Regions from separate parts of the Mangrovibacter sp. MFB070 genome, predicted to be linked through region 2. Evidence: predicted binding sites of a transcription regulator. Region 2 holds the regulator's gene; each other region holds the start of a gene.

Region 1 (7,220 bases), on a different contig from region 2:
TCAGCAGGCCACGTATAAGCTGTGCTTTACGTGGCTTTGCCGTACAGATGTGCGTTGTATCGCCTTTTATTGGTAAGAAATACACTAACCTTATGATCTATCGGACGACACGGGAGAGATGCTATGTGGCAGGCCATCAGTCGTTTACTCCAGGACCCTCTGGGCGAATCCACGTTCGAAGACCAACGCCCTCTTCCCGGTGGGGAAGTACACAGTGCATGGCGTGCCCGCTATGCCGGCCATGATTTATTTATTAAATGTGATGACCGGGCATTATTGCCGCTTTTTACTGCAGAAGCTGATCAGTTAATACTGCTGGCCCGCAGCCAGACAGTCAATGTTCCGCGAGTGTGGGCAGTGGGCAGTGAGCGTGAACAAAGCTTTTTAGTGCTCGACTACCTCGATCCCCGCCCTTTTGATGCACACAATGCATTTTTACTGGGCCAGCAGCTGGCAAAGCTTCACCAATGGAGCGAACAACTGCAGTTCGGGCTGGATTACGACAACCATCTTGCCACCACACCCCAGCCCAATACCTGGCAACGGCGCTGGTCAACATTTTTTGCCGAACAGCGCATTGGCTGGCAACTTGAGTTGTCAGCCGAAAAAGGGATAACGTTTGGCAATATAGATGTCATCGTTGAAAAGGTTCGTGAGCGCCTTTCCTCTCATCAACCCGCTCCGTCATTACTCCATGGTGATTTGTGGTCCGGAAATTGTGCGGTAGGGCCAAATGGCCCTTATATTTTCGACCCTGCATGTTACTGGGGCGACAGGGAATGTGACCTGGCAATGCTTCCGCTGCACCCAGAGCAGCCAGCACAAATTTATGATGGCTACCAGTCTGTATGCCCACTCCCCACTGATTTTATTGAACGCCAACCTGTTTACCAGTTGTATACATTACTCAACCGGGCGAGGTTGTTTGGCGGCCAGCATCTGCCAGTCGCTCAACAGGCACTCGAACAGATGCTGGCTGATTGACCCGGCTATCAGATATAGCCCAACAGAGAGAAAAAGACATAACCAATCACAATAACGACGACGGGCAATATATACAGCGGGAAAAACTGCAGAAGAATAGTATGGTGTGGCACAATAATTTTTTCTTCCAGCGCGTTTTTAGTCAGCCCGCTGTCACCTTTTGCTTTTTCCAGAATCAGTTGGTCTTCAAGCCCTTCGCGAATAAAACGCACTTGCCGGCTCATGCGAGCACCTGAAGCCTGTAGTGCCATACCGACAAATACCAGCACAAAAATAACCCAAAACAGCACATTGAGCTGGTGAGCAAAATCTGGCGATGGCGAGTTATACCAAAAGAAGTTCAAAAATGGTGTGTTAAACCGAATCATATCAATCATGACATGAGCAAAATCTGACATAACAGCATTAATGCCCGCTTTTTTCTCGCTGTGTTGATCCATGAACTTCAGCAGCGAAATCAACGTAGAGATAACCGCAGGAATGAAAATTACCCACCCTGCAATGCGTTTTACAATCGCCAGGCGTCCAGCTTGTTGGTAAGTCATTTGTTCCCCTCACCAGCTTCCATACTGAAAGCTGAAGTATTCACGTTACGTCATCAAGTCTACCCAGACAGACAAATTATGCCTGTTTTTTTGATGCTCTCATCCAGGGTCGTGAATTATATGTTACTTTTCATGGAAATCGTATCGTAAAAAGGAGCAATAGCGTATGCCTGGTGTAACCGGAACCCTCGCAGCAATATTTGACATGGACGGATTACTGATAGATTCAGAACCTTTGTGGGACCAGGCTGAACTGGAGGTTATCGCTTCTCTGGGCGTAGACATTACACGCCGCCACGAACTCCCCGACCTGCTGGGTTTACGCATTGATGTGGTTGTGGACCTTTGGTATGCACAGCAGCCCTGGCAGGGCGCATCTCGCGAAGCAGTGACACAACAAATTATACGTCGTGCTATTGAGTTAGTTGAACAAACCCGCCCGCTGTTGCCCGGCGTCCGGGAGGCGCTGGACTTATGCCAAAACCTTGGACTGAAAATCGGCCTGGCATCCGCCTCCCCTTTACATATGCTCGAACAAGTATTGGAAATGTTTTCATTGCGCCCCTATTTCTCTGCGCTGGCCTCTGCCGAACATCTTGAATGGAGCAAACCGCATCCACAAGTTTACCTCAACGCAGCTGAAAAGCTGGGTATCAACCCGCTCAATTGCGTCACTCTGGAAGACTCAGTGAATGGGATGATTGCCACCAAAGCAGCCCGTATGCGCTCCATTGTGGTTCCCGCAAGAGAGAATGCAGGCAACCCGCGTTGGGTCCTGGCCGATACACATCTGGGCAGCCTCGAAGAACTGAACGCGGCGCATCTCAAATAAAAACAAAACAACGTTTCATTTTATTTGAATTAACCGTTCAGCCGGACTATGCTGTGTCTGTATAAACACCTGCACAGCATAATCCGAGGTAAATATGATATTAAACGCGTTTAACCTGGCCGGGAAAGTTGCCATGGTCACTGGCTGTGACACGGGTCTGGGTCAGGGAATGGCGCTGGCGCTGGCGGAAGCCGGATGCGATATTATCAGCGTCAACCGTAAAATCCCCCACGAAACAGCCGAACAGGTTACCGCGCTGGGCAGGCGTTTTCTGGCTTTACAGGCAGATCTGAGCAGCCAGGAACCTATTCCCGGCCTAGTGGCACAGGCTGTCAGTGAAATGGGTCGTCTGGATATTCTGGTTAATAACGCGGGTATGATTCGCCGTAACGATGCCATCGACTTCAGCGAAAAAGACTGGGACGATGTCATCAATTTGAACCTGAAGTCAGTCTTCTTTCTTTCTCAGGCCGTTGCGCGGCAATTCATAGCACAGGGTTCAGGAGGAAAGATCATCAATATTGCCTCCATGCTCTCTTTCCAGGGGGGTATTCGTGTTCCGTCATATACTGCGTCTAAAAGTGGTGTTCTGGGGTTAACTCGTTTAATGGCAAACGAATGGGCCATTCACGGAATAAATGTGAATGCGATCGCTCCGGGTTATATGGCAACCAACAATACCCAGCAACTGCGTGATGACGAAGCACGTAACCAGGCCATTCTGGAGCGCATTCCTGCTGGCCGTTGGGGCACACCTCAGGATTTAAAAGGACCTGCCGTTTTTCTGGCCTCGGGTGCTTCTGACTATATCAATGGTTACACACTGGCCGTGGATGGTGGCTGGTTGGCACGATAATTAACCACTTGAGGTGATATTGACAAAGTGTTACAACGTCACCTCTTTTTCCCACTGTATAAAAACCCTATACTGGATGAATTGACAGTTATACCGGGTTTTATCATGACGGCCGAAGGTCACCTGCTCTTTTCTATTGCCTGCGCCGTGTTTGCAAAAAACGCGCAACTGACACCTGTACTCACCGATGGTGACTGGTGGCATGTCGTGCCCGCAGCAGTGCTGACCTGCTTACTGCCCGATATTGACCACCCAAAGTCATTTCTCGGCCAACGGCTCAGTTGGTTATCCAAACCCATCGCTCGAGCTTTTGGGCACCGTGGGTTTACCCACAGTTTGTTGGCTGTATTTGTTACCCTGGCTTTGTTTTATTTAAAAGTACCCCAAAGCTGGATTATCCCTGCGGATGTGTTGCAGGGGATGGTAATCGGTTACCTCAGCCATATCCTCGCTGATATGCTGACCCCTGCTGGGGTACCACTATTGTGGCCGTGCCGCTGGCGCTTTTGTCTGCCGGTTATTCGCCCTCAAAAAGGTAACCAACTTGAGCGTGTACTATGTATCGCCCTGTTCAGTTTTGCTTTATGGATGCCACAATCACTACCAGAAAACAGTGCTGTGCGCTGGTCATCACAAACCATTAATGCGCTACAAAATGCATTTTACCGCTATGTAACCGCACATAAAGAAGAATAATTCGCCAACAATACCGCAAAAAACATAATAAATAACGTTTAGTTATAATCAACGCTAAACGTCATCTGCTATTCTTCGTGCGAGCCCGGAAAAGGGTAAAAATAGAATCAGGAGAATGGAGATGAATCTTCCACTTATAGCAAACCTTGTTGTGTTTGTTATTTTACTAATGGGACTTGCCACCACTCGTAAAACTAACTGGAGCCTGGCGAAGAAAGTCTTGCTGGGGCTGGTTCTGGGCGTATTTTTCGGCCTGGGATTACAACTGATTTATGGTGACAACAGCCCCGTCCTCAGTCAATCAGTACAGTGGTTCAATATTGTGGGTAATGGCTACGTGCAATTACTGCAAATGATTGTAATGCCGCTGGTGTTTGCATCGATTCTGAGTGCAGTTGCCCGTCTGCATAACGCGTCTTCTCTGGGTAAGATAAGCGTTCTCACTATCGGCACTCTGCTGTTTACTACGCTGATTGCCGCACTGGTGGGCATTTTTGTCACCAACCTGTTTGGCCTCACTGCCGAAGGTTTGGTTCAGGGAGCAGCTGAAAGCACCCGATTAAGTACCCTGGAAACCCAGTACATGGGCAAAGTGGCCGATCTCAGTGTCCCACAGTTGTTACTCTCGTTTATTCCCAAAAATCCTTTTGCCGACCTGACCGGTGCAAACCCCACGTCCATTATCAGCGTTGTCATTTTTGCTGTATTTCTGGGTGTGGCGGCACTCAAGCTCCTTGCCGATGATAAACCAAAGGGTGAGCGGGTTATCGCCGGCATTGATGTCATGCAAAGCTGGGTTATGAAACTGGTACGTCTCGTGATGCAACTGACACCTTATGGTGTCCTGGCCTTAATGACAAAAGTCGTCGCCGGGTCAAACATGCATGACATCATCAAACTGGGGAGTTTTGTGGTGGCTTCCTACCTTGGGCTTGCCATTATGTTTGTGGTGCATGGCATTATTTTGAGCATTGCAGGTGTCAGCCCAGTTAAATATTTCCGTAAGGTATGGCCGGTACTGACTTTTGCGTTCACCAGCCGCTCCAGCGCGGCGTCCATTCCACTGAATGTTGAGGCACAAACACGCCGCCTGGGTGTTCCTGAATCTATTGCTACATTCGCTGCTTCTTTTGGGGCAACGATTGGTCAGAATGGTTGTGCGGGCCTGTACCCGGCCATGCTTGCGGTGATGGTCGCGCCAACTGTCGGCATCAACCCAATGGACCCGGTATGGATTGCCACACTGGCAGGCATTGTTACACTAAGTTCTGCTGGTGTGGCTGGCGTTGGGGGTGGTGCAACATTCGCAGCGCTAATTGTTCTGCCTGCAATGGGGCTGCCGGTAACACTGGTTGCGCTGCTTATCTCAGTTGAACCACTCATTGATATGGGCAGAACCGCTCTGAACGTCAATGGTGCCATGACTGCAGGAACAGTGACCAGCCAGTTGATGAAACAAACAGATTCCAGCCGTTTGCACAGTGATGACGATGCTGAACTGGCCAAACTTTAAGCACTGGCTGAACGGTTGCTGAATAATTAAAGAAACTCTCTCACGAGAAAACCGCCCCTGAACCGGGGCGGTTACAGATTCATAATGTATCTGCCCGCTTATTTAAATATCATTATCCTGTCGTACCTGGTTTGCCCAGCGCTGAGCAGATTCCGGTAACGTGAAAACAGGAGAGCGCTGGAAACTACTTCCCACCAGAACAAAAGCGACATAGTTGCCACGCAATAAATAGACATCTTTGAAACCTTCTACACGCCATGCGTGATCAGGCGGAGCAGGCTCCACTCGCGGTTTATACGTAATAATCGCTTTATTTGGGTGACGAAATGTTTTCATAACGGGAAAATACAATAAAACACGTTAACAGTAGCACCCATAATAACGGATTTTTCTCTGCGGTGCTTTCTCTGAAAATGGCAACATCAGTATTCTCTGGCACACCAGCTCACAGATTGGGCAGGAAATGCCAAAAAACGGTCTCAAAATTGTTTTTTGGCATTTTAGGTAAAAAACTGACAGAGCCAGAAAAGATTATTTATGGGTTTGCGGGTCTGAGTCGTATTCCGCACAGGTTTGATACCCAGAGTTCATCACATGACCCGTATCATCCAGCGCCACAAAGTAGGTTTCCATTTGCCCGTCACGTTTGCCGAGAATATACGTCTGGCATGTGCCACGTGCATGGATCATAGTGACTTCAGAAGCGGGTTTACCGGCAATCTGGCTTACCTGCTCACGCGTCATACCTTTTTTGACATCTTTCACGACAGGTTCGGAAAATTGATCTTTTGCTCTGTCATAAGTTGTACAGCCCGCCAGAACTACCAGTGCCGCCGCTATTGTGACTAACCCTGTTACATTTTTGTTCATATTTTATCCTCCTTTCGTTGCGGTTCCAGTCAAGCCTGGTTGACCGCCCCCGTTTTTTCAACCTGATAGCAGAAATTGAACCACTTTCAGACTATTCTTTTCCAGGGAAATTTGCATAAAACTGCTTTAATTTCCAGCACTCAGAGGTTTTTACTATTGCACACAGCTTGTTGTTTTAATGGCAAAGCGGTAGTTTTAGCGTATCTGTTTTTTGCCACCAGGCCTTATCAGGCCCGCGGACAGGAGAGGCTCAAATGACTCTGCAACAAGAAATTATTCAGGCGTTAGGCGTACAACCACAAATCGACCCTCAGCAAGAAGTTCGCCGTAGCGTCGACTTTCTCAAAGCTTACCTCTTGCGCTACCCGTTCTTAAAAAGCCTGGTTCTGGGACTGAGTGGCGGTCAGGACTCCACTCTGACAGGCACGCTTTGCCAAATGGCAATTCGTGAATTGCGAGAGGAAACGGGTGATAACAGCTACCAGTTTATTGCTGTACGCCTGCCTTATGGTGTCCAGGCCGATGAACAGGACTGCCAGGATGCTATCAACTTTATCCAGCCAGACCGGGTATTGACGGTGAATATCAAAGCAGCCGTACTGGCAAGCGAACAAACATTGAAAGACGCCGGCATTACGCTGAGTGATTTTGTGCGTGGCAATGAAAAAGCCCGTGAACGCATGAAAGCACAGTACAGCATTGCAGGCATGACGCACGGTGTTGTTGTGGGCACGGACCACGCAGCAGAGGCTGTTACTGGCTTCTTCACCAAATACGGTGATGGCGGCACTGATATCAACCCTATTTTCCGGCTGAATAAGCGCCAGGGCAAACAGCTACTGAAATTACTGGGCTGCCCGGAACATTTATATATCAAAGCCCCAACTGCAGACCTGGAAGATGACCGCCCTTCTCTGCCCGATG
Region 2 (7,220 bases):
GGTACGCTCAAACTGAAAGTGAAAACCTCTTCCGGAGCCAGCATCCTGGTTGGGCCTATCTTTGGTTCTTCAGCCAGCACCCCAACGGTCACCGTCGGAAATACTGCCACAGCTGTTGCGCCTGTCGCGCCTGTTGCGGCACCAGCTCCGGCACTGAAAGCGGAGCCCATGCTGAATGACACTGAAGCCTACTTTAACCAGGCCATTAAGCAGGCCGTGGCGAAAGGTGATGTAGATAAAGCGTTGAAATTACTTGATGAGGCGGAGCGTCTTGGATCCACCAGCGCACGTAAAACCTTTATCAGTAGTGTAAAAGGCAAGGGGTAATCACCCCACATTGCTGATCTTGTAAGCCTTGGTGCGCGTCTGCGCACCTTTTTTCCACCGGCAGGCTTGTCTGTGGTCGTTGTTTTTTTGTTACATGGCTGTTGGTTTCTGCTATTTTCCTGCCACACCCTTTTCGTGTTCTGCGTTACAATGTCCACTGTTCTGTTCTGGAGACTGTTGGGCATGATGCACCCTGCTTTGGCGCAATTACGGGCGCTGTCTTTCTCCGACACCCTGCCGGATAACCTGTCAGCCTGGCTGCGTGACTGGCTGTTGTTGGAAGACTCAATGACAAAGCGTTTTGAACGCTGTTGCAGCAAGGTTAGTGTGACGCTGCTATCGGAAGGCTTTGTAACGCCGGAACAGGTGGGTGAAGACGCCGACTGGTTACCCCGTGAACCACAATACTGGTTACGGGAAATTATTTTGCTGGGCGATAGTACGCCCTGGCTGGTGGGGCGCACTGTGGTGCCGTTATCCACGCTGAACGGTCCGGAGCTGGCGTTACAGCGCCTGGGCACAACGCCGCTTGGCAGGTATTTGTTTACCTCATCAGCCCTTACACGCGATTTTATTCACCCGGGGCGCAGTGAAACCTTATGGGGGCGCCGTTCCCGCCTCCGTTTGTCGGGCAAACCATTATTACTGACCGAATTGTTTTTACCTGCATCACCGTTGTATCAAGAGGATGAAAAATGGAGTGGAGTCTGACGCAGAAGAATAAGCTGCTGGCATTTCACCGGCTCATGCGTACTGACAAACCGATTGGCGCGTTACTGTTACTCTGGCCTACCTTATGGGCGTTGTGGCTTGCGGCACCAGGCGTCCCGCCGGTAACTATTCTGCTGGTTTTCATTGCCGGTGTCTGGTTAATGCGCGCCGCGGGTTGTGTGGTGAATGACTTCGCCGACCGCAAATTTGACGGGCATGTCAAGCGCACTGCTCGCCGCCCATTGCCCAGTGGTGATGTAACAGTACGTGAAGCGATTACGTTATTTGGTGTGCTGGTATTACTGGCTTTCGTGCTGGTGCTTACCCTGAACACCATGACGATTCTGCTGTCTGTCGCCGGGCTGGCACTGGCCTGGGTATACCCGTTTATGAAACGCTACACCCATTTACCTCAGGTGGTATTAGGGGCTGCGTTTGGCTGGTCAATTCCTATGGCGTTTTCGGCCGTGAGTGAACAGTTGCCGCTCAGTTGCTGGTTACTGTTTTTAGCCAATATCCTTTGGGCTGTCGCTTATGACACGCAATATGCCATGGTAGACAGAGACGACGACCTGAAAATAGGCGTGAAATCCACCGCTATTCTGTTTGGGCGCTACGACAAACTGATTATTGGCATATTGCAGGTGGCGGTTCTCGCACTGTTAGTGCTGGTGGGCTGGCTTAATCACCTGAGCGGTGCGTTTTACTGGTCGCTGTTGCTTGCTGCGGGGCTGTTTTCATACCAGCAAAAACTCATTGCCGGGCGCGACCGGGATGCCTGTTTTAAAGCCTTTATGAATAACAACTATGTAGGGCTGGTATTATTTTTAGGGTTGTTTGTACATTATCTGCCGCCGTTATCCTGAGCGGCTATTATTGCGGGCATAAAAAATGGCGGGAATTCCCGCCATTTTTTTCGTACACACTCAACGGTTATTGCGCGGGTGCGTCTTCGCCTTGTGATGCAGCACTTTCAATCGTCAGGCGGATATCCGAAGTAATCAGCTCAGCCAGCAACTGGTAAACCTTCATGGTTTCTGTTGGCTCCGCATCACCGGTATCGCTGATATAGCCTTCATCACGCAGTGTCAGCACCAGAGAAGAGAACACCGCTTTGTCGAAGAACTCAGGGGCGTTGATACCGTGCAGTACAGACAAACGTTGTGCCACAGTACGGCTCTCTTTCTCCAGAGTCCCGCGGTTAATCGTCGGGTTGGCGCTCAACAGCCAGAAAGTGATTGCATAACGTTGAATCGTCTCGCGCACCCCGGCTGCAAGCAGCTGTAGAGTCCGGGAGCGTGCCGGGTTCAGGCGGAAACGGCCGCCGTCTTCCAGAATCAGGTTCTGCTGCACCAGCTCATTGAGCAGCGCATCCACTACAGAACCCAGTGCTTCTTTGTCCCAGTGCAGGAACAGCTCTGCTTTAAGCATTGGGAACAGTACTTCTACCCGGCTCAGCAGATCTTCGCGTGTGATATTACGGTGTTGCGTAATAATTGAGGCCAGTAAAGACGGCATCACCAGCATATGCACAATGTTATTGCGATAGTAGGTCATTAACACGGCCTGCTCACGGGGCAGAACGATAATATCGCCAATCGTGTCTTTTTCTACTTCGAACTTATTCATCTGCAATGCGTGGTCGATAAGCTCGCTGGCCGACAATGCAGGAACGGTAGCATCCGGTGAATAAGGCACATTGCGCAGCAGGCTCATGTAACATTCTAACTGCTCAGTCAGTTGCTCACGGGTAAGTGAACGCTGGCGAGAGGCCAGTAAAGCCGTGCAACACAGGTTCATGGCGTTAGCCGCACCAGCATTGTTAATGCGCACCATCAGTGTATGAGCAATTTCGTTCACGCTGGGGGTTAACCACGGCGGGCGTATCGCTTCGATGGGGTCTATCGCATCACGCCACTCCGGGACATGCTGATTCAGCCAGTTGGTCAGTGGAATTGGCTCGCCAAAGTTGACATACCCCTGGCCCAGGTTACGCAGCTTGCTCAGGCCGCGCATCATCTGGATAAGGCTCTCTTTCTCTTTAGTGGCGCCACGCAACTCTTTCGCGTAGGTGCCCACTTCCATGACATGTTCATAACCAATGTAAATCGGCACCAGCGTAATCGGGCGGGTACCGCCGCGCAGCATGGCCTGAATCGTCATAGACAGTGTGCCGGTTTTTGGGTCAAGCAGGCGGCCGGTGCGCGAACGCCCCCCTTCAACAAAATACTCCACCGAATACCCACGGCTGAATAATTCACCCAGGTATTCACGGAACACGGTTGAATAGAGCTTATTGCCTTTAAACGTACGGCGAATAAAGAAAGCACCCAGACGGCGGAAAATCGGCCCGGCGGGCCAGAAGTTCAGGTTAATGCCAGCTGCAATATGCGGCGGCACCAGCCCCTGGTGATACAGCACATAGGACAGCAGCAGGTAATCCATATGGCTGCGGTGGCAGGGAACATACACCAGTTCGTGGCCTTCATGGGCCAACTGGCGAACCCGCTCAGCGTTATGAACGTTAATGCCCTGATATAACCGGTTCCAGGTGAAGCCCAGCACGCGGTCAGTCATGCGGATGGCTTCATAGGAGAAGTTCGCGGCAATTTCTTCCATCAGAGCAACGGCATTTTGCTGTGCTTTTTCATGGGAGATTTTCTTGCTGCGCGCTTCATCTTCTACCGCTTTGGCGATAGCTTTTGAAGACAACAACTTATTGAACAGGTCCTGACGGGCAGGTAAGCGCGGGCCGACAGCCGCCAGACGCAGCCGGGCAAAGTGCATACGTGCAACCCGGGCCAGCTTCTGGGCGATAGTTTTGTCTGTGCCATGCTCTGTCGCCATCCAGCGCAGAGAGACGGGCGGCGAAAAACGCACGAAGCTGTCGCGGCCCAGCCATAGCACGGCAAAGAACTTCTGAATGCCGTTAAGCAGGCGCAGCGGCGGGTTTTCTTCGCCTTTTTCCCGGCCTGGTGAACGGCCAAACATCACTGATACTGGCACCATCTGGACATCCAGATTGGGGTTGCTGCGGTGCAGATCCAGGTAATCATGAAACAGCTTGATGGACTCTTCCTTCGGCGTGTAATAGGTAAATACACGCGGCCCGCCATGAATAAATACATAGCGTGGCAGGCAGGCACCGTCCACTTCAAGGGGTGTCAGCGGGTCTGGCAAATCGTGTGCCAGACATTGCGCCCGTAATGTCAGTAAGTCTGCCTTTGAATTGTAAGGCAGCACATACATAATAGGGCGAGAGGTATCTAAACCCAATTCGGCGCAAGGATCCGCCGGAATAGATTTGCTTTTTACCAGCATACTTAATGGTAAATTCAGCAATTTGTAGTAAATTCGTGGCCAACCGGACATAAACGTTGTAAAGCCTCTGGTTAAAAACGCAAATGCGTCGCAAGAATAACAGAAACCCGCCTGGATTTCTGAGGAAGTTGCCTGCGCGACGCTACAGGCATTGACGCCACTAAGCTAAAAAGGTTCCTTCATGGCAAGTAACACCACTGGACTCACCCGAATCATTAAAGCAGCCGGTTATTCCTGGAAAGGTATTCGTGCGGCATGGCGCAATGAAGCCGCATTTCGCCAGGAAGGAGTTGCTACTGTACTGGCTATCTTTATTGCCTGTTGGCTGGATGTCGGTGCCATTGCCCGCGTGTTGCTTATCGGCTCCGTCACTCTGGTTATGATAATCGAAATTCTCAACAGTGCTATTGAAGCCATTGTTGACCGGGTGGGAACAGATTTTCACGAACTCTCTGGCAGGGCTAAAGATATGGGGTCCGCTGCAGTGTTGTTCGCAATTATACTCGCCCTGTTTACCTGGGGAAGCGTGCTCTGGTCTCATTTTTTCTGAGTTTTTCCTGAAAAAACGCTTGATACCGTGTATTTCAGGCGCTGTCTGGTTACCTCTGGCTACTTTATGGGATAAGTCCCTGGTTTTTTGCTTAATTGTGGTTTCAAAATCACCATTAACTGTATATACTCACAGCATAACTGTATATACACCCAGGGGGCAGAAGGAATGAAAGCACTTACTACCAGACAGCAGGAGGTCTATGATCTCATCCGGGATCACATTAGCCAGACGGGGATGCCTCCAACCCGTGCGGAAATAGCGCAACGTCTGGGTTTTCGTTCGCCCAATGCGGCAGAGGAACACTTGAAAGCGCTGGCCCGCAAAGGGGTTATCGAAATCGTTTCTGGCGCTTCTCGTGGTATTCGTCTGCTCCTGGAAGAATCCAATGACGACGGCCTGCCGCTGGTTGGCCGGGTTGCTGCCGGTGAACCACTGCTGGCTCAGCAGCACATTGAAGGCCACTATCAGGTCGACCCTTCCCTGTTTAAACCACATGCGGATTTCTTACTGCGCGTTAGTGGTATGTCAATGAAAGATATCGGTATTATGGACGGCGATTTACTCGCAGTGCATAAAACGCAGGATGTGCGCAATGGCCAGGTCGTTGTGGCACGCATCGACGACGAAGTAACCGTTAAACGCCTGAAACAGCAAGGGAATACGGTTCAGTTACTCCCTGAAAATAACGAATTCAAACCCATTGTTGTCGATTTACGCGAGCAAAACTTTACCATCGAGGGCCTGGCTGTTGGCGTTATTCGCAACGGCGACTGGCTCTGACCGAATCCTTAATTTGCTATGCTTTTACAGCCGTGATGCAGCCAGCCTGTGTCACGGCTTTTTTGTGGGTGTTCACCCAAACTTTATCCGGGGTAAGTGATGCGATTTTTTTCCCGAACTGACCGGGCATTGTGGCGCCTGGCTATTCCCATGATAGTGTCCAACATCACCGTACCGTTATTGGGCCTGGTTGATACTGCGGTGATTGGGCACCTGGACAGCCCGGATTACCTTGGTGGCGTGGCTATTGGCGCAACAGCAACCAGTTTTCTGTTTATGCTGCTGCTGTTTTTACGGATGAGTACTACCGGGTTAACGGCCCAGGCTTATGGCGCAAGAGACGACGAGGGGTTGTTACGAGCCCTGATGCAGCCGTTATTGCTGGCACTGGTGGCGGGAGTCGCCATTGTGGTGTTTCGTGCGCCATTAATTCACTTCGCACTTACCGTGACGGGCGGCAGTGAAGCGGTATTGTCCCAGGCGCAGGCATTTTTATCGGTTCGCTGGCTGGGTGCCCCTGCTTCACTGGCTAACCTGGTGTTACTGGGCTGGTTGTTGGGTGTGCAGTATGCCCGTGCTCCGGTTATTCTGCTGGTGGTGGGTAATGTGCTGAATATCGCGCTGGATATCTGGCTGGTAATGGGGCTGGGTATGAACGTGAAAGGGGCTGCGCTGGCAACCACTCTCTCTGAGTATGTCACGCTGCTTCTGGGGTTGGTGATGGTCTGGCGGGTTCTGGTGCTGCGGGGCATTCCTCTGGCAGGCCTGAAAACGGCGTGGTTCGGTAATATTCGGCGTTTGATGGCGTTAAACCGTGACATCATGTTGCGTTCTTTACTGGTTCAGGGCTGCTTTGCTTCCATCACGGTGCTCGGCGCCAGGCTGGGCGGCGATATTGTGGCTGTAAATGCATTACTGATGACGTTACTGACCTTTACCGCTTACGCACTTGATGGTTTTGCTTATGCAGTAGAAGCCCATTCCGGCCAGGCTTTTGGGGCCCGCAGCAAAGGGCAGTTGCTGGCGGTATGGGGCGCTGCATGCCGCCAGGCTGGTGTGGTAGCTCTGGGGTTCTCTCTGGTTTATGCCCTTGCCGGGCCACAAATTATTGGCTTACTGACTTCGCTACCAGCATTACACCAGTTGGCAGATAAATACTTGTTCTGGCAGGTGCTGCTGCCGGTTGCCGGGGTGTGGTGTTATTTGTTGGACGGGATGTTTGTTGGTGCGACCCGGGGCGCAGAAATGCGTAACAGCATGGCGCTTTCAGCCGCAGGGTTTGCGGTGTGCCTGCTGACACTGCCTGGGTTTGGGAATCATGGGTTGTGGTTTTCTTTGGTGGTGTTTTTGGTGCTGCGCGGGGTGACGTTGGGGTGGTGCTGGCGGCGGTACTGGCGGGATGGCACGTGGTTTGAGGTGAAGTGAAGGGGAGCACTTGCAGTGTAGCTGGCTGTTTTCGTTCATTTTCAGTGGTGTAGTTGTTTCCGTTCACCTGAAGTGAGGTGGTTAATGTGGCTTCACAGCCTGT
Region 3 (7,220 bases), on a different contig from region 2:
ACCAGACCCCGTTTGCAGTTAATAGCTATCAATTGGTTAAACGGGATAAGATATTCATGCTTATCGCCAGCCACATTTACGCCAGCATTGAGTAATGTGACCCGATTATAAGGGTGCTGGGCCAGGTGTTTCCCCAGTGCGGTTGCTTTTAGTTCCATTATCAGGCCTGATTATCCGGTTTTTATGTCAGTGTACCTGCGAGAGAAATCGTGCTCCAGAGTAAAAACACGATACAATTACCAGGGTTATTCTCCGCCATGTCACATAGCTATGAGATATTATGAGAACCGTATTAAACATTCTTAACTTTGTTCTGGGTGGTTTCCTGACCACTCTCAGTTGGCTCCTGGCAACACTGGTTAGCATTGTGTTGATCTTCACGTTGCCATTAACCCGCTCATGCTGGGAAATTACACGCCTTTCGCTTTTCCCATTTGGTAATGAAGCGGTACATGTTGATGTGTTGTACCCGGAACGCAAAAATGAGCTGATGAATGCGGGTGGAACGCTGCTTAATGTCTTCTGGTTTGTAGTGTTCGGCTGGTGGTTGTGCCTGCTGCATATCAGCACCGGGATAATACAATGCCTGAGTATCATTGGCATTCCGGTGGGTATTGCCAATTTTAAACTGGCGGCAATCGCTTTATGGCCTGTTGGCCGCCGAGTGGTTTCTGTTGAGGTAGCTCAGGCAGCCCGGGAAGCCAATGCCCGTGGTCGTTTCCGCTAAACGGGGCTATGTCTGCAATGTTCATTTCCCAATGGCTGCGCCGTTATACATGGAAAAGTAGCTGGCTTTATAACTTGCGCATTTTTGTTGCTCTGCTGGGTGCGGCTGCGTTTCCCTGGTGGCTCGGTGAAGTTCGCCTCACCATTCCATTAACTTTAGGTGTGGTGGCCGCAGCTCTTACCGACCTGGACGACAGGCTGGCTGGCCGGCTCAAAAATCTGCTTATCACACTGCTGTGTTTTTTTATCGCATCGGCATCTGTTGAGTTGTTGTTCCCCTGGCCCTGGTTGTTCACCCTCGGCCTGATGAGTTCCACCTGCGGTTTTATTCTGCTTGGCGGGCTTGGGCAGCGTTATGCCACCATTGCCTTTGGGGCACTACTGATTGCCATCTATACCATGCTTGGTGTTTCGCTGTACGAACACTGGTACCAGCAGCCTCTGTTCCTGCTCGCTGGCGCAATATGGTACAACCTGCTGACACTGTCTGGTCATTTGATCTTCCCGGTACGCCCGCTGCAGGACAACCTGTCTCGCTGCTACAAACAACTGGCGCATTTTTTAGAGATAAAATCACGGTTGTTTGACCCTGATATTGAAAGCGATGCACAGGCGCCACTCTATGAACTGGCAATGGCCAACAGTGATGTGGTTAATACCCTGAACCAAACCAAGGCCTCGCTACTGACCCGCTTGCGGGGTGACCGCGGGCAAAAAAATACGCGCCGCACCCTGCACTATTATTTTGTGGCTCAGGATATCCATGAAAGAGCGAATTCGTCGCACATTCAGTACCAGAGCCTGCGAGATAAATTTCGCCACAGCGACATTATGTTCCGTTTCCAGCGCATATTGTTTATGCAATCTCAGGCCTGCAACCAACTTGCACGATGCATTTTGTCCCGCACACCTTATTCACACGATACTCGCTTTGACAATGCGTTCACTCACCTGGACACCGCAATGGCGCGCATTAAAGCCAGCCAGCCGTTAATGCCTGAGTTAACCGCGCTGGATTATCTGATAAACAATTTACGCGCTATTGATGCGCAACTGGCAACAATTGAGTCGGAGCAGACAGAAGCCGGAATCAAGCAGGATACAGACAACCGCCTGGCCGATGACGGGATAACCGGGTTCAGTGACATCTGGCTGCGCTTAAGCCGCAACCTTACACCTGAATCTGCTCTCTTCCGCCATGCTATTCGGATGTCTGTTGTATTATGCATTGGCTATGCCTTCATACAATTTACCGGAATGAACCATGGCTACTGGATTTTGCTCACCAGCCTGTTTGTTTGCCAGCCCAACTATAACGCCACCCGGCACCGCCTGACCCTGCGAGTCATTGGTACTCTGGTTGGGGTTGCCATTGGTATTCCAGTGTTGTGGTTTGTTCCCTCACTGGAAGGCCAACTGGTGTTAATCGTTATTACTGGCGTGTTGTTTTTCGCATTCCGTAATGTGCAGTATGCCCATGCGACAATGTTTATCACCTTGTTGGTGTTACTGTGTTTTAACCTGCTGGGCGAAGGCTTTGAAGTTGCGCTGCCACGAATAATTGACACATTACTGGGTTGCGCAATTGCATGGGCTGCAGTTTCCTTTATTTGGCCTGACTGGCGTTTCAGGCGTTTACCGCAGGTAGCTGACCGCGCCATTAATGCCAACTGCCGCTACCTGGACGCTATTCTTGAGCAATACCACCAGGGCAGAGATAACCGCCTGGCTTACCGTATTGCCCGCCGCGATGCCTACAACCGGGATGCAGAACTGGCATCCGTTGTCTCAAACATGTCTTCCGAGCCACATATGACGCCTGAAGTTCGTGAAGCAGCGTTCCGCCTGTTGTGCCTGAACCACACATTTAATAGTTATATCTCTGCACTGGGCGCTCATCGCGAGAAGCTCAGTAACAACCAGATACTGGCAATTCTTGATGATGCCGTTTGTTATGTAGACGATGCGTTGCACCACGAACCCGCCGATGAAGATAAAGTTCAGCAAGCCCTTGCAGGGCTGGTGCAACGCATTGGCAACCAGGACCAAAAGGCTGATGGCAAAGAGCCACTGGTTCTTCAACAAATTGGTTTACTGGTTTCTATACTGCCCGAGCTTTCAAAACTGCGCACCCAGATTAGTTAGGTTTGCGCCGCGCTTTGTCTCTGGCTTCCTGCTCGAGTTGTTGCTTTGCCCACTCGTTAAGCTCCCACTGCCTTTGCCGTGGGAGCGCTTCGCTATGGGAACCCGTTATTGCTCCCTCCAAAGAGAGAAGCACTTTGGCTCCCAGGGTATTGCACCGCCGGCGCAGCATTATCCAGCATGCCTTCGCCCCTTTGTTTTTCAGGGTTTCAATATCGCGGATACCCGCTTCCCATAGCATCATCTCCAGGCCGAAAGTTACGTTCGGCAAATCTTTAATTCTCCGGACAGCCTGTTTTTCCAGCTTTTCTTTTTTAGCGGCATCAAGCGCATGCCCCGCAAGGGTGATGAGCTGAGCGTCATCGTTCCACAACGCTTCATCAACACAGTAATAGTTCAGTGACAAAGGACGGCCACGCTTATGTGTGACCAATAGTGGCAAATTACGCGAGGTAAAGTAGGCTGCATTTTCTTCACAGGCACGTAAGTAGAGCTGCCCTTTACTTACCATGGCAAAAGCAACATTGTCGGCCATAATGCTGTACCCGCCGAACAAAGTCCGGGAAGAAATGTGGCCCAGAGAAGAGAGTTTTTCTAATGACGCCTTGATGCGTGGAGTGGAAACCTTTCCCATAAAAATCCTTACATTTCATTATGTAATAACGAATAATCCCTATCCCGGGACGCCTTTGTTAAACCATAAGAAAGTTATTTCTTCAGAGCAAGAATCCATTACGGGTTTAGGTTATTTGTTATCTGTTTTGCGAGGGAATTTCCAAAATTTTTTGTTGATCTTTCAGTCATTGCGCATTACTGTATATTCATACAGTAACAGAGGCGGAATTCATTATGAACGCATTGGCTTACCAAAACCGAAGTGTCACTCATCATATTAATGGGCATTACCAGGCCGGTTTAGAAGAACAACCGGTTATCACGCAAGGTATTGTCAGTGAAATGGTGTTCCGTGAAGACCAACCCTGGATGTCCCAGTTGATTCTCTTGCCCTTGCTGCGCCAGTTAAGCCAGCAAGCACGCTGGCAGTTGTGGATCACGCCCGGGCAGAAATTAAACCGCCAGTGGCTGGTTTCTGCGGGTTTGCCTCTGTCAAAAGTTATGCATGTTCAGGCCCGGCAGGAACAACAACCCACTACAGTTTCAGCAATGGCCAGAGCCTTAAAATCAGGTAACTACAGTGTCGTTATTGGCTGGTTACCAGAAGAATTGAGCGATCAGGAACGGCTATTATTACAGCAATCTGCTGAAGAAGGACAGGCAATTGGGTTTATCATGCGCCCTGTTTCCCGGGTTAATTTGAGCGACAGACAAAATTTCGGGATAAAAATTCAATCAAATTTGTATCACTAAGTAAATTTAGGATAATTCCTGGGAGCAGCGATTCGTCTGAATAACTGGAAATAATCAGCATCAGAGAAGCCCTGTCTGGCGGGATTTCCGCAAAAAGATTCACTTTTTGTGCGCAGTACGTTGCCTTCATTCTGCCGTAAAAATTTAATCTGTAGTCAGATTTTTTTCATATGTCTGACTGAGTTCACACTTGTAAGTTTCTAACTAAGTTGTAGACTTTAACTCGCCAGGGTTGCTCATTATAAACCGAGCTTATCGGTAGAGTGGCAATTGAGCTATAACCCGGGTGAAGGATTTAACCGTGGGTTTTGATTGATTTAAAGACCTATGGCCTTTTGGATGATAACGAGGCGCAAAAAATGAAAAAGACAGCTATCGCAATTGCAGTGGCACTGGCTGGTTTCGCTACCGTAGCACAGGCAGCACCGATGGATAACACCTGGTATGCAGGTGGTAAACTGGGTTGGTCCCAGTACCACGATACCGGCTTCTATGGCAACGGCTATTCTGCTAACAATGGCCCGACTCATGAAAGCCAACTGGGTGCTGGTGCTTACGGCGGTTACCAGGTTAACCCGTATGTTGGTTTCGAAATGGGTTATGACTGGTTAGGTCGTATGCCTTACAAAGGCAGCGTAACTAACGGTGCATTTAAAGCTCAAGGCGTTCAGCTGACTGCTAAACTGAGCTACCCGGTAATGGACGATCTGGATGTTTATACTCGTCTGGGTGGCATGGTATGGCGTGCTGATTCTAAAGAAAACACTGGCCTGAAAGATCACGATACTGGCGTTTCTCCAGTATTCGCTGGCGGTGTTGAATATGCATTCACTCCGGAAATCGCAACCCGTCTGGAATACCAGTGGGTTAACAATATCGGTGATGCAGGTACCGTAGGTGCCCGTCCTGATAACGGAATGCTGAGTGTTGGTGTTTCCTACCGTTTCGGTCAGAGCGAACCAGCTCCGGTAGTAGCTCCGGCTCCTGCTCCGGCTCCGGCTCCTGAAGTAAGCACCAAACATTTCACTCTGAAATCTGACGTGCTGTTTACTTTCGGTAAATCCAGCCTGAAACCTGAAGGCCGCCAGGCTCTTGACCAGCTGTACACTCAGCTGAGCAACCTGGATCCTAAAGATGGTTCTGTTGTTGTTCTGGGCTTCACTGACCGTATCGGTTCTGATTCCTACAACCAGAAACTGTCTGAACAGCGCGCACAGAGCGTTGTTGATTACCTGGTTTCTAAAGGTATCCCGTCTAACAAAATCTCTGCACGTGGCATGGGTGAATCCAACCCGGTTACCGGCAGCACCTGCAACAACGTGAAAGCACGTGCAGCGCTGATCGATTGCCTGGCGCCAGATCGTCGTGTTGAGATCGAAGTTAAAGGCGTTAAAGACGTTGTAACTCAGCCTCAGGCTTAAGTTACCACGCAACAAAAAACCCACTTCGGTGGGTTTTTTGTTTTTTAGTATTGCGAAAAATGCGCTCAGGGGCAGGCTATTTCTTATCGCCCAGCAACGCCCTGAGGTCGTCTTTAAGTGTAGTCATTTTGGATGCGTATTTTTCTTTACGCTCGGCATCTTCAATTAACTGAACAATTGTTTCTGATAATGTGCTGTTGCGGCGCCGTGCCAGAGATGCCAAACGTTGCCATACCGCAAACTCCAGGTCGATAGACTTTTTGCGGGTATGCTGATGCTCCGCATTAAAGTGCCGCTTGCGGCGTGCGCGAATAGTCTGTTTCATCCTGTTGGCAAGAGCCGGGTTCATATGCTGGTCAATCCAGCTAAGAACACGCACAGGATTACTTTCCAGTTCCAGCAACGTTGAAACGGCTTCCTGCGCCATGCTGGCTTCAATATGGCGAGTAATGGCCTCACCTTCGCGGTGTTTTTTTACCAGATATTTCCATTTCCAGCCGCTTTCGAGATTTTCGAGTTGTTGATATTTCATTATGATCTCGGCGTAACCGTTTAACCCGTTACAGAATATCAGCTTTTCTGCCTGTTCGCGCACCTGAAATGATAAGTTGTTTGCCTGCAAGGAAAGCAAGTCTTGTTTCAGGTGTGCCACGAAGTGGCTTATTGTATAATCGCTGTTTTGGCAACTAACTTATAAATATCACATTGACCATTAATCGACTGACATCACAAGCACTTACCCTGGATGCAACGCCCTATGACTCGCTGTTTGCACAACCAGGCGATAACGATGCTGTTTCCCAGGCGTTACAGAGCATACAGCCACGCCTTACTGATACACTGACACACTTCCTGCACCCTTCTGTGCCGTCACGGTTTATGGTGATCAAAGCCCCCGGCACACAGCCTTACCTTGATACGCTCCATGAACTGGTTTCTCAACAGTTTACTGGCAGCGATTCACTGTATGGTGGCCATTATCGTTTCTCCACTACAGATGTCACATTTGGCAAACCAGAAACCGAAGATGCGCTGTTCTGCACCCGTCCAAATGTGCTCAGCACAGCCTGGGCGGAAACTGAACAGCTGTGTGGCTGTATTCGCCAGTTCAATGGTGAGCTTTCCGCACAACCCGGGCTTCTCCACCGGGCCAATGGTGGCGTGCTTATACTCAGCCTGCGTTTACTGCTTGAACAACCCTTAATGTGGTTACGGGTGAAGCAGTGGGTCACACGCCAGGTGTTCACCTGGTTTGCGCCGGATGAAACAAAACCGCTGCCAGTAACGATGCCCGCAATTCCTTTGGATATTCGCCTGATTCTGGTTGGAGACCGCGATGAACTGGCAGAGTTAGAAGCTCTCACGCCAGAAATGACGGAAATAGCGGTTTACAGCGAATACGAAGATGAAATTCTGATTAATGACGAACAGGACGTTATTCGTTGGCGAAACTGGATTGATAACCGGGCACAGAACAAAGGTCTTCCCAGACCAGCAAGTGATGCCTGGCCACGGTTGCTGGAGCTCGCAACTCGCTATACTGAAGACCAGTGCTCTCTGCCC

What was found. The regulator LexA, encoded in region 2, represses DNA repair genes until DNA is damaged. The targets are predictions, from matches to a motif close to TNCTGTATGTACATACAGNA.
Region 1: a site for LexA is predicted at 3,288-3,307, ahead of DT73_RS11490 (metal-dependent hydrolase). Genes of this name have one in related genera too.
Region 3: a site for LexA is predicted at 3,680-3,699, ahead of sulA (SOS-induced cell division inhibitor SulA). Genes of this name have one in related genera too.

What each region holds. Positions count from the first base shown of each region.
Region 1 covers NZ_JJMI01000022.1:466,487-473,706, reverse strand. Annotated here, with positions in the region: gene DT73_RS11510 (fructosamine kinase family protein) at 124-984, shown strand; gene DT73_RS11505 (YniB family protein) at 993-1,529, opposite strand; gene hxpB (hexitol phosphatase HxpB) at 1,696-2,361, shown strand; gene kduD (2-dehydro-3-deoxy-D-gluconate 5-dehydrogenase KduD) at 2,456-3,217, shown strand; gene DT73_RS11490 (metal-dependent hydrolase) at 3,323-3,913, shown strand; gene DT73_RS11485 (L-cystine transporter) at 4,035-5,426, shown strand; gene cedA (cell division activator CedA) at 5,529-5,762, opposite strand; gene osmE (osmotically-inducible lipoprotein OsmE) at 5,958-6,296, opposite strand; gene nadE (ammonia-dependent NAD(+) synthetase) at 6,551-7,220, shown strand, end outside.
Region 2 covers NZ_JJMI01000003.1:39,851-47,070, forward strand. Annotated here, with positions in the region: gene malM (maltose operon protein MalM) at 1-327, shown strand, start outside; gene ubiC (chorismate lyase) at 511-1,038, shown strand; gene ubiA (4-hydroxybenzoate octaprenyltransferase) at 1,023-1,904, shown strand; gene plsB (glycerol-3-phosphate 1-O-acyltransferase PlsB) at 1,972-4,410, opposite strand; gene DT73_RS01675 (diacylglycerol kinase) at 4,541-4,909, shown strand; gene lexA (transcriptional repressor LexA) at 5,078-5,692, shown strand; gene dinF (MATE family efflux transporter DinF) at 5,792-7,117, shown strand.
Region 3 covers NZ_JJMI01000022.1:144,787-152,006, reverse strand. Annotated here, with positions in the region: gene helD (DNA helicase IV) at 1-158, opposite strand, end outside; gene DT73_RS09985 (YccF domain-containing protein) at 281-727, shown strand; gene yccS (YccS family putative transporter) at 745-2,871, shown strand; gene DT73_RS09975 (TfoX/Sxy family DNA transformation protein) at 2,864-3,502, opposite strand; gene sulA (SOS-induced cell division inhibitor SulA) at 3,718-4,236, shown strand; gene ompA (porin OmpA) at 4,596-5,657, shown strand; gene matP (macrodomain Ter protein MatP) at 5,734-6,189, opposite strand; gene DT73_RS09955 (Lon protease family protein) at 6,363-7,220, shown strand, end outside.